DNA from 2 places in the Micromonospora cremea genome. Region 2 is predicted to be linked to the other one. Evidence: predicted binding sites of a transcription regulator. Region 2 holds the regulator's gene; the other holds the start of a gene.
The links. The regulator HrcA, encoded in region 2, represses chaperone genes, less so after heat shock. The targets are predictions, from matches to a motif close to GGTTNGCACNCTCNNNNNGAGNGTGCNAACC.

Region 1 (4,759 bases), 930 kb from region 2:
GCATCGGACGGGCACTGCTGGAGCGCGCCGAACGGGTGCTCGCCGAGCACGGGGTGACCGAGGTGCTGCTGGCCGGGAACCCGCCGTACTACGCCTGGCCGGGCATCGACGTGCGCTACACGCCGGCCGTCTGCACCGCCCTGGCGCTCGGCTACGAGCAGGACCGGACCGCCTGGAACATGACCGCCGACCTGTCGTACGACGGCTCGCCGGCGTTGCGGTCCACCGAGGCGGCGGAGCAGCGGCTGGCCGGGCAGGGGATCACGGTACGTCGGGCGGAACCGACAGACCTGCCGGCGCTGGCGGCATTCGCCCGGTCCACCTTCGGTGGCGCGTGGGACGGCGAGTTGGCCGGGTCGGTGGGTCGCGACGGCGCCGGTTGCCACCTGGCGGAGCGGGCGGGCGAGCTGCTCGGCTTCGCCGCCTACGGGTCGTCCCGGCCGAGTTGGTTCGGGCCGATGGGCACCGCGCCGGCCGCCGAAGGTTCGGGCATCGGCGGGGTGCTGCTGCGTCGCTGTCTGCGGGATCAGCAGGAAGCGGGGCTGGACCGGGCGCAGATCGGCTGGGTGGGGCCGGTGCCGTTCTACTCCGGCAGCGCCGGCGCCCGGATCGAGCGGGTCTTCTTCCTGTACCGGCGGACGCTGAACGCCAAATAAGGGCGAATAGGATATAGACTCAGATAGCGCCATTCGCCCCGCGTCGGGCATCGACGCCCCCTACCGTTTTGGTAAAGGAGGCAGCCATGACGACGGACGACGACCAGACCGAGGACGGCCCGCCCGTCACCTGGAAACCGGTCGGCGAACTCCCCGGCCAACTGCCGTTCGACCGGCTCGACTACGGCGACGCCGAGCAGTTGGCGGAGATGACCACCAACGGGGAGCCGGTGGCCGAGGAGCCGCAGGAGATGGTGGACGCACCGATCCAACTGCCGCCGCCGTACGACCGGGCGCAGAAGCGGCGCAATCAGCGCCCGCTACCCACCTGACGACGAACGGGGCGGACCGCGTCAGCGGCCCGCCCCGTTCCGTGTCGGAACTGGACTCAGAAGTCCATGTCCCCGCCACCCGGGCCAGCCGGGGCAGCCGGGGTCTTCTCCGGCTTGTCCGCGACGACGGCCTCGGTGGTGAGGAAGAGCGCCGCGATGGAAGCGGCGTTCTGCAGCGCCGACCGGGTCACCTTGGCCGGGTCGATGATGCCCGCGGCCAGCAGGTCGACGTACTCACCGTTGGCGGCGTTGAGGCCGTGACCCGCTTCGAGGTTACGAACCTTCTCCACCACGACGCCGCCCTCGAGGCCGGCGTTGACGGCGATCTGCCGCAGCGGGGCGTCCAGCGCGACCTTGACGATGTTGGCACCGGTCGCCTCGTCGCCGACCAGGTCCAGCTTGTCGAAGGCGGTCTTGCCGGCCTGCACCAGCGCGACGCCACCACCCGGGACGATGCCCTCCTCGACGGCAGCCTTCGCGTTGCGAACGGCGTCCTCGATGCGGTGCTTGCGCTCCTTGAGCTCGACCTCAGTGGCCGCGCCGACCTTGATCACCGCAACGCCGCCGGCCAGCTTGGCCAGCCGCTCCTGCAGCTTCTCCCGGTCGTAGTCGGAGTCGCTCTTGTCGATCTCGGCCCGGATCTGGTTGACCCGGCCCTGGATCTGCTCGGCGTCGCCGGCACCGTCGACGATGGTGGTCTCGTCCTTGGTCACCACGACCTTGCGGGCGCGGCCCAGCATGTCGACGCTGGCGGCGTCGAGCTTGAGGCCGACCTCCTCGCTGATGACCTGGCCACCGGCGAGGATGGCGATGTCGGTCAGCATGGCCTTGCGGCGGTCACCGAAGCCCGGCGCCTTGACGGCGACCGACTTGAAGGTGCCCCGGACCTTGTTGACCACCAGGGTGGCCAGGGCCTCGCCCTCCAGGTCCTCGGCGATGATCAGCAGCGGCTTGCCCGACTGCATGACCTTCTCCAGGATCGGGAGCAGGTCCTTCACCGACGAGATCTTGCTGTTGGCGATCAGGATGTACGGGTCGTCGAAGACGGCCTCCATACGCTCCGGGTCGGTCATGAAGTAGGCCGAGATGTAGCCCTTGTCGAAGCGCATACCCTCGGTGAGCTCCAGCTCCAGCCCGAAGGTGTTGCTCTCCTCGACGGTGATGACGCCTTCCTTGCCGACCTTGTCCATCGCCTCGGCGATGATCTCGCCGACGGTGCTGTCGCCAGCGGAGATGGAGGCGGTGGAGGCGATCTGCTCCTTGGTCTCGACGTCCTTGGCGAGCTTGGACAGCTCCTCCGAGACGCTCGCGACCGCAGCCTCGATGCCCCGCTTCAGGGCCATCGGGTTGGCGCCAGCGGCCACGTTGCGCAGGCCCTCGCGAACCAGGGCCTGGGCCAGGACGGTCGCCGTCGTCGTGCCGTCACCGGCAACGTCGTCGGTCTTCTTGGCGACCTCCTTGACCAGCTCAGCGCCGATCTTCTCGTACGGGTCCTCGAGCTCGATCTCCTTGGCGATGCTCACACCATCGTTGGTGATGGTGGGGGCACCCCACTTCTTCTCGAGCACGACGTTGCGGCCCTTGGGGCCGAGGGTCACCTTTACGGCGTCGGCGAGCTGGTTCATGCCCCGCTCGAGGCCGCGGCGCGCCTCTTCGTCGAACGCGATCATCTTGGCCATACGGCGTTGTCCTCCTGGACACTCACGGGCCACCCGAGATGAATGCCCCGGATGGGCCGCCTGGTGTACGCACCTTGGGACGTCGCCACCTGGCGACGACGACGTCCTTCGGCCGGGCCGGATAGCCCGCGACGACCGGCCATGTGTCACCCCGGCGTCTCCGCGCCGGCGCGACAGTGGCCCCACCGTCCCGACCATTGGCACTCACGGTATGCGAGTGCCAATGACTTGTTTAGCACTCTCCCCTGCCGAGTGCAAGCACGACTGCCTCGGTCAGCCGAGTTCGGCAGCTAGTCCGGCGCCGTTCACCGGCCTCTCATGGGCCCGCTGCTCGGCGTACGTCACCAGCAGCCCCACCAGTTGCACGAGATGGGCGGGGAGGGCCAGCACCGCGCTGACGGCGATCACCAGCACCACGCCGATCGTGGAACCCGGGGTGGCGAGCGGATCGACCCCGAACGGGGCGCTGCCGACCCCCTCCAGCACGCTGGCGACCAGAGTGCCGACGATCACTGCCGCCGCCACCAGCGCCACCCGCCCCAGCAGCAACCCCAGCCGCTCGTGGAACATCCGGAACGACCGGCCGATCGGGTTCTGCCGCTCGAAGAGATAGACCGGCCCGGCCATGCTGAGCGCGAACGCGAGGTAGATGCCCGGGAGGACGCAGAAGCAGATGCCCAGGCCGACGATCACGCCGATCAGCAGCGTCCAGCCCCAGAGCCCGAGCGCGCGGCGCAGGCCGTAGCGCAGCGCCTCACCCAGGCTGACCGGCTCACCGACCGCCTGACGGGTGATCACCCAGGTGCCGGCCGCCCAGCCCACGGCCTGCACGAACCCGATCAGCAGGCTGCCGCCGATGAGCACCAGGAACACGGTGGCCAGGTCGGTGAAGAAGGTGTCCGGCAACGAGGTCGACCCGTCGGCGGCGGTCGTCTCCCACCTCGCGGTCGGGTCCAGCCCCAGCGAGAGCACCGACAGCACCGCCGCCGGCAGCACCTGCGTGAGCAGCAGGATCGGCAGCAGCAGCCTCCAGCCGCGCCGGACCGCGCCCACGCACCGGTCGAACCAACCGCTCAGGCCAGCCCCGGGTGGGGTGACGAGCCGGTCGGCCGGATCGAACCCGGGCGGATACCACCCGGCGGTCGGCGGTCCCGGGTACCAGGGCTGCCCACCGTACGGCCCGGCGCCGACCGGGTAGCCGCCGGTCGGCGGGAACACCCAGCCCTGCGGCGGCGCGCCCGGTGGCGGCCCCCAGGCGGGCGTCATGCTCGGATCCCAGCCGGGAGGGGTGCCCGGCGGCGGGCCCCAGGGGGACGGCGCGGTCGGGTCACCAGCGGGAGGCGGACCCGTCGGACCAGGATCGTCCGGGTGCGGGCCGGACGGGTTGACGCCACCGGAATGCGGACCGGACGGGTCGGGCTGGCCCGGGGGTGGGGCGGCCGGGGGCGGCTGGTCGGACATGAACCCTCCTCAGCGAGCTGGAATGGTTCACGATCTTCCAGGGTCCGGCCGCGTGACGCAGCCCCGGCCCCTCAGGCCTCGCTGGCGCTGCCCCGGTCAGGCGATGACGCGCACCCGCTCCGCCTGCGGGCCCTTCTGGCCCTGCGCGATCTCGAACTCCACCCGCTGACCGTCGTCCAGCGCCTTGTAGCCGTCCATCTCGATGGCGGAGAAGTGGACGAACACGTCCTGACCGCCGTCGACGGCGATGAAGCCGTAGCCCTTTTCGGAGTTGAACCACTTAACGGTGCCCTGTGCCACGGTGCACTTCCTCACTCTGCGCGGCGTTGCCTGCCCCGGCGCGCGGCACGACCGGGCGCCTCCGGGCCACCGCTCCGGCGATCGATGACGGCCGCTGAAACGGGTGACCGAAATCGCACGCTACACGAGGAGTGACGGCCGCGCACGACCATAAATCGGCATATTCCGATCGCGCCGACGCCATTCCGGGCGGCGGTGGTCGGCCCGGTTTCCGATCAACCCGATTCACGGCGATGATTGTGCCGGCCGACGGTGGCCGGCACGGCCGGAGTCGCCGTCCGCCGCTGTGGTAGGCATGCGGGCATGACCACCGATCTACGCGGGGCCGCCC
Region 2 (4,759 bases):
GACCCGCACCCGATCTTCGGCGCCTCCTACGAGCAGTGGCAGAAGCGCTGGCGGCAGGTGCTGGAGACCAACCTGACCGGCGCCGGCAACGTCACCTGGTGTGCCGCGCAGCACATGCGGGAGCGCGGCGGGCGGATCGTCAACGTCTCGTCCCGGGGCGCGTTCCGCGGCGAGCCGGCGCAGCCGGCGTACGGCGCCAGCAAGGCGGGACTGAACGCGCTGGGCCAGTCCCTCGCCGTGGCGCTCGCGCCGTACGGCATCGCGGTCGCCACCGTCGCGCCGGGCTTCGTCTCGACCGACATGACCACCGAGCACCTGCGCGGTGAGCAGGGCGCGGCGATCCGGGCGCAGAGCCCGTTCGACCGGGTGGGCCGGCCGGAGGAGATCGCCGCCGCGGTGCACTGGTTGGCCTCGCCACAGGCCGAGTGGGCCTCCGGCACCATCGTCGACCTCAACGGCGCCTCCTACCTCCGCAGCTAACCGCCCCACCCACCGCGACGCCGCCCGCCGCGCGCCGCGCCCCGCCCCTCTTCCCCGTCGATCTAGGGCGTTTCGTCGCTAGTGGATCTCCAACAACGGCGATATGCCCTAGATCAACGGGGACAGGAGGCGGGGAGGCGCGGCCGGGAGGCGGGGACCGGGGGCGGGGGGCGGGGGGTGCGGGCGCTTGGGCGGGGAGTTACCAGCGGTTGAGGCGGGTGGCGAGCACGCTGAGCGCCGCCACCCCGGCGGTGGAGGTGCGCAGCACTGCGGGCCCGAGCCGGACCGGCCGGCCGCCGGCCTCGCGGAAGGCGGTCAGCTCGGCCGGGGCGATGCCGCCCTCCGGGCCGACCACCAGGACGATCTCCCCGGCGGACGGCATCTCGGCGGTGGTCAGCCGCTCGTCGGCCTCCTCGTGCAGCACGAACGCGGCGGCGGCACCGGCGATCCGGCGGGCCACCGTGGCCGTCGACTCGTCCGGCGCCCCGGCCACCACCGGCAGCCAGGGGCGGCGGGCCTGCTTGGCCGCCTCCCGGGCCGTGGCCACCCACTTGTCCCGGGCCCGAACGCCCCGGTCGCCGCGCCACTGGGTCACCGAGCGCACCGCCGCCCAGGGCACGATCTCGTCCACCCCGACCTCGGTCATCGCCTGCACGGCCAGCTCGCCCCGGTCACCCTTGGCGATGCCCTGCACGACCGCCAGCCGGGGTACGGGCGCGTCCGCGTACCCCCGGGAGGTGACGGTGAGCTCCAGGCTGCCCCGGCCGACGGCGGTGACCTCGGCGGCGGCCGTGCCCCCCCGGCCATCGGCGAGCAGCAGCTCCTCGCCGACCCGCAGTCGCTGCACGGTGGCGGCGTGGTGCCCCTCGGGACCGTCGAGGGTCATCGTGTCGGCGGTGGGCAGCGACTCGACCAGGAACAGCGGGGCGGACACGATGATCAGGCTAGCCGCAGCGGCGGCGGCACGGACGGCGAGCCCGGGAGCCGGTCAGGCGTGGCCGTTGAACGCGTCGCGCATCCGGGAGAAGAAGCCGCCCTGCTTGGACAGCTCGGCGACCTCCTCGCCCCGGGTCTTGGCGAAGTCGCGCAGCATCTTCTCCTGGTCCGGGTCGAGCTTGGTCGGCGTCCGGACGTCCAGGTGCACGTAGAGGTCGCCCCGGCCGGTGCCGCGCAGGTGCGGCACACCCCGGGCGCGCAGCCGCAGCGTGCTGGCGGGCTGGGTGCCGGCCTTGACGTCGACCGTCTCCTCGCTGTCCAGGGTCTTGATGGTCAGCCGGGTGCCCAGCGCCGCCGCGGTCATCGGGACGGTGACCCGGCAGTGCAGGTCGTCGCCCTTGCGGGAGTACACGTCGTGCGGCCGCTCGTGGATCTCCACGTAGAGGTCACCGGCGGTGCCGCCACCCGGGCCAACTTCGCCCTGCTGGGCCAGCCGGATCCGCATGCCGTCCTCGACACCGGCGGGGATCTTGACGGTCAGCGAGCGACGGGTGCGCACCCGGCCGTCGCCGGCGCAGGTGGGGCAGGGGTGCGGGATGGTGGTGCCGTAGCCCTGGCAGACGGTGCACGGCCGGGCGGAGACCACCTGGCCGAGGAAGGTGCGCTGCACCGACTGCACCTCGCCCCGGCCGCCGCACGCCTCGCAGGTGGCCAGGTGGGTGCCGGCGGCCGTGCCGGCGCCGGAGCAGGTGGTGCAGAGCACCGCGGTGTCGACGGTGATCGGCGCCTCGACGCCGAACGCCGTCTCGTGCAGGTCCAGCTCCAGCCGCAGGATCGCGTCGGCGCCCGGCCGGGTACGCGGGCGCGGGCCGCGCACGCCACCCGCCGCGCCGCCGAAGAACGCGTCCATGATGTCCTGGAACCCGACGAACGGGCCGGCCCCGCCCGGACCGCCCGGGCCGCCGGCGCCGCCGCCCCCCGGAGCGAGCGGGTCGCCGCCCAGGTCGACGATCTGCCGCTTCCGGTCGTCCGAGAGCACCTCGTACGCGGCGTTGATGTCCTTGAACTTCTCCTGAGCCTCCGGGTCCGGATTGACGTCCGGGTGGAACTGGCGCGCCAGCTTGCGGTAGGCGCGCTTGATTTCGTCGTCGGAGGCTTCCCGGCTCACACCGAGGATGCCGTAGTAGTCCCTGGCCACTGCGTTCCGTGTCCTCATGTTCGTCTCGCGTTGCGCCGGTCGGCGGCCGCAGCCGGCCGTCGGCCCTGACTGGTCAGTTCTGGGCCAGCAGCTCGCCCACGTAGCGTGCCACGGCGCGCACCGTGGCGATGGTGCCGGGGTAGTCCATCCGGGTGGGCCCCAGCACGCCCAGGCCGCCCACGATGGTGGCGCCCGGGCCGTACCCGGTGCTGACCACCGAGGCGGCGCGCAGGTTGTCGAACTCGTTCTCGTCGCCGATCAGCACCCGGGTCGTGCTCGGCTCGGTCTCGCCGATGAGCTTGAGCAGCACGACCTCCTCCTCCAGCGCCTCGAGGATCGGCCGCAGCGAGCCCTGGAAGTCGAGCAGGCCGCCCCGGGTGAGGTTGGCGGTGCCGGCCAGCGCGATGCGTTCTTCGTGCCGCTCGACCAGCGTCTCCAGCAGCACGGTGGAGAGCGTGGTCATCGCCGGGCGCAGCTCGGACGGCGCCTCTTCGACCAGCGCCTGCACCAGCGGTGGAGTGTCGGACAGCCGGGCGCCGGCGAGCTTCTCGTTGACCAGTCGGCGCAGGTCGGTGACGTCGTCGGGGTGCACCGGCCCGGGCAGCTCGACCAACCGCTGCTCCACCCGACCGGTGTCGGCGATCATGACGAGCATCAGCCGGGTGGTGGAGATCGGCACCAGTTCCAGGTGGCGCACCGAGGAGCGGGCCAGGCTCGGGTACTGCACCACGGCCACCTGCCGGGTCAGTTGGGCGAGCAGCCGCACGGTGCGGTGCACCACGTCGTCGAGGTCGACCGCGCCGACCAGGAAGCGTTCGATGGCCCGGCGCTCGGCCGGGCTAAGCGGCTTGACCCGGGAGAGCCGGTCCACGAAGAGCCGGTAGCCGCGGTCGGTGGGCACCCGGCCGGCACTGGTGTGCGGCTGCCGGATGTAGCCCTCCTCCTCCAGCACGGCCATGTCGTTACGGACGGTGGCCGGGGAGACACCGAGCTGGTGCCGCTCGACCAGCGCCTTGCTGCCGACCGGCTCCTGCGTGGAGACGTAGTCCTCGACGATGGCGCGGAGCACGGCGAGCTTGCGGTCGTCGAGACCCATCCTCCGCACCTCCTGTCGCACGTCGGCCGCCGGCACGGTGGGGCCGGCGGGCCGTCCTGGCACTCGACTGTAACGAGTGCCAGTCTACGTCGGCGCGCCCGCCGGCGCGATGATCAAGGCCGTCGCTGTCCGTTCAGCCGGACCGGCCCGGCGGTGTCGCTCTGGTGCGGCGTTGCCACCGGCCCCTACCGTGACATCCATGACTGAACCACCTCGTCCTCCCGGTGCGGGAGACCCCGGCGATCAGCCGCCGGAGCCGACCTACCCGCCGGCCGCACCCGACCCGGCCTCCTCGGCCGAGCCACCCACCGCACCACTGTCCGGGGCACCCGGCCCGGGCGGCTATCCCCCGGCCGGTGGCTATCCGCCGCCCACCGGTGACCAACCGTCGTCGGGCGGCTACCCTCCGCCCGGTGGCTACCCGCCCCCCGGGGGCTATCCCCCTGGCGGCTATCCGACCGGCGGCGCCTACGCCGGCCCCGGCGGCGGCTACGCCAGCAACGAGGACAAGACCTGGGCGCTGGTCGCGCACTTCGGCGGCGCTGCCGGCGCGCTGATCAGCTTCGGCCCGCTGGGCTTCGTCGCCCCGCTCATCGCCTACCTGGCCCGCGGTCAGCAGTCGCCGACCGTCCGCGCGCACGCCCTGGCCGCGCTGAACTTCCAGATCCTCTGGTCGATCATCGCGTTCGTGCTGCTCTTCGTGAGCTGGTGCCTGCTCTTCCTGCCCAGCATCGCGGTGGTGGTGATCCAGATCCTGTTCGGGATCATCGCCGGCATGAAGGCCAACGAGGGTCAGCCCTACCGCTACCCGATGTCGGCCAGTTTCATCAAGTGACCCGGGTCGGCCGCTCCCCCGGCCGGCCCGGTGCACCTGCTCAGGGCAGCAGGTCGCGCACCACGGCGTCGGCGAGCAGGCGGCCGCGCAGGGTGAGCACCGCCCGGCCGGCCGTGTACTCCGGTGCGGCCAGCAGGCCGCCGGCCAGCGCCCGCTCGGCGCCGGCCCGGCCGGTGGCGTCGAGCACCGCCAGCGGCAGGCCGGTGGCGAGCCG

Region 1: the regulator HrcA is predicted to act here: its motif matches at 2,863-2,893, upstream of groL (chaperonin GroEL).

The regions. Positions count from the first base shown of each region.
Region 1 is NZ_FSQT01000002.1:1,631,194-1,635,952, forward strand. It holds gene BUS84_RS20980 (GNAT family N-acetyltransferase) at 1-656, shown strand, start outside; gene BUS84_RS20985 (hypothetical protein) at 743-988, shown strand; gene groL (chaperonin GroEL) at 1,045-2,667, opposite strand; gene BUS84_RS20995 (hypothetical protein) at 2,941-3,933, opposite strand; gene BUS84_RS21000 (cold-shock protein) at 4,225-4,428, opposite strand; gene BUS84_RS21005 (GNAT family N-acetyltransferase) at 4,732-4,759, shown strand, end outside.
Region 2 is NZ_FSQT01000002.1:702,330-707,088, forward strand. It holds gene BUS84_RS16540 (SDR family NAD(P)-dependent oxidoreductase) at 1-480, shown strand, start outside; gene BUS84_RS16545 (16S rRNA (uracil(1498)-N(3))-methyltransferase) at 680-1,414, opposite strand; gene dnaJ (molecular chaperone DnaJ) at 1,469-2,614, opposite strand; gene hrcA (heat-inducible transcriptional repressor HrcA) at 2,688-3,710, opposite strand; gene BUS84_RS16560 (DUF4870 domain-containing protein) at 3,910-4,545, shown strand; gene hemW (radical SAM family heme chaperone HemW) at 4,586-4,759, opposite strand, start outside.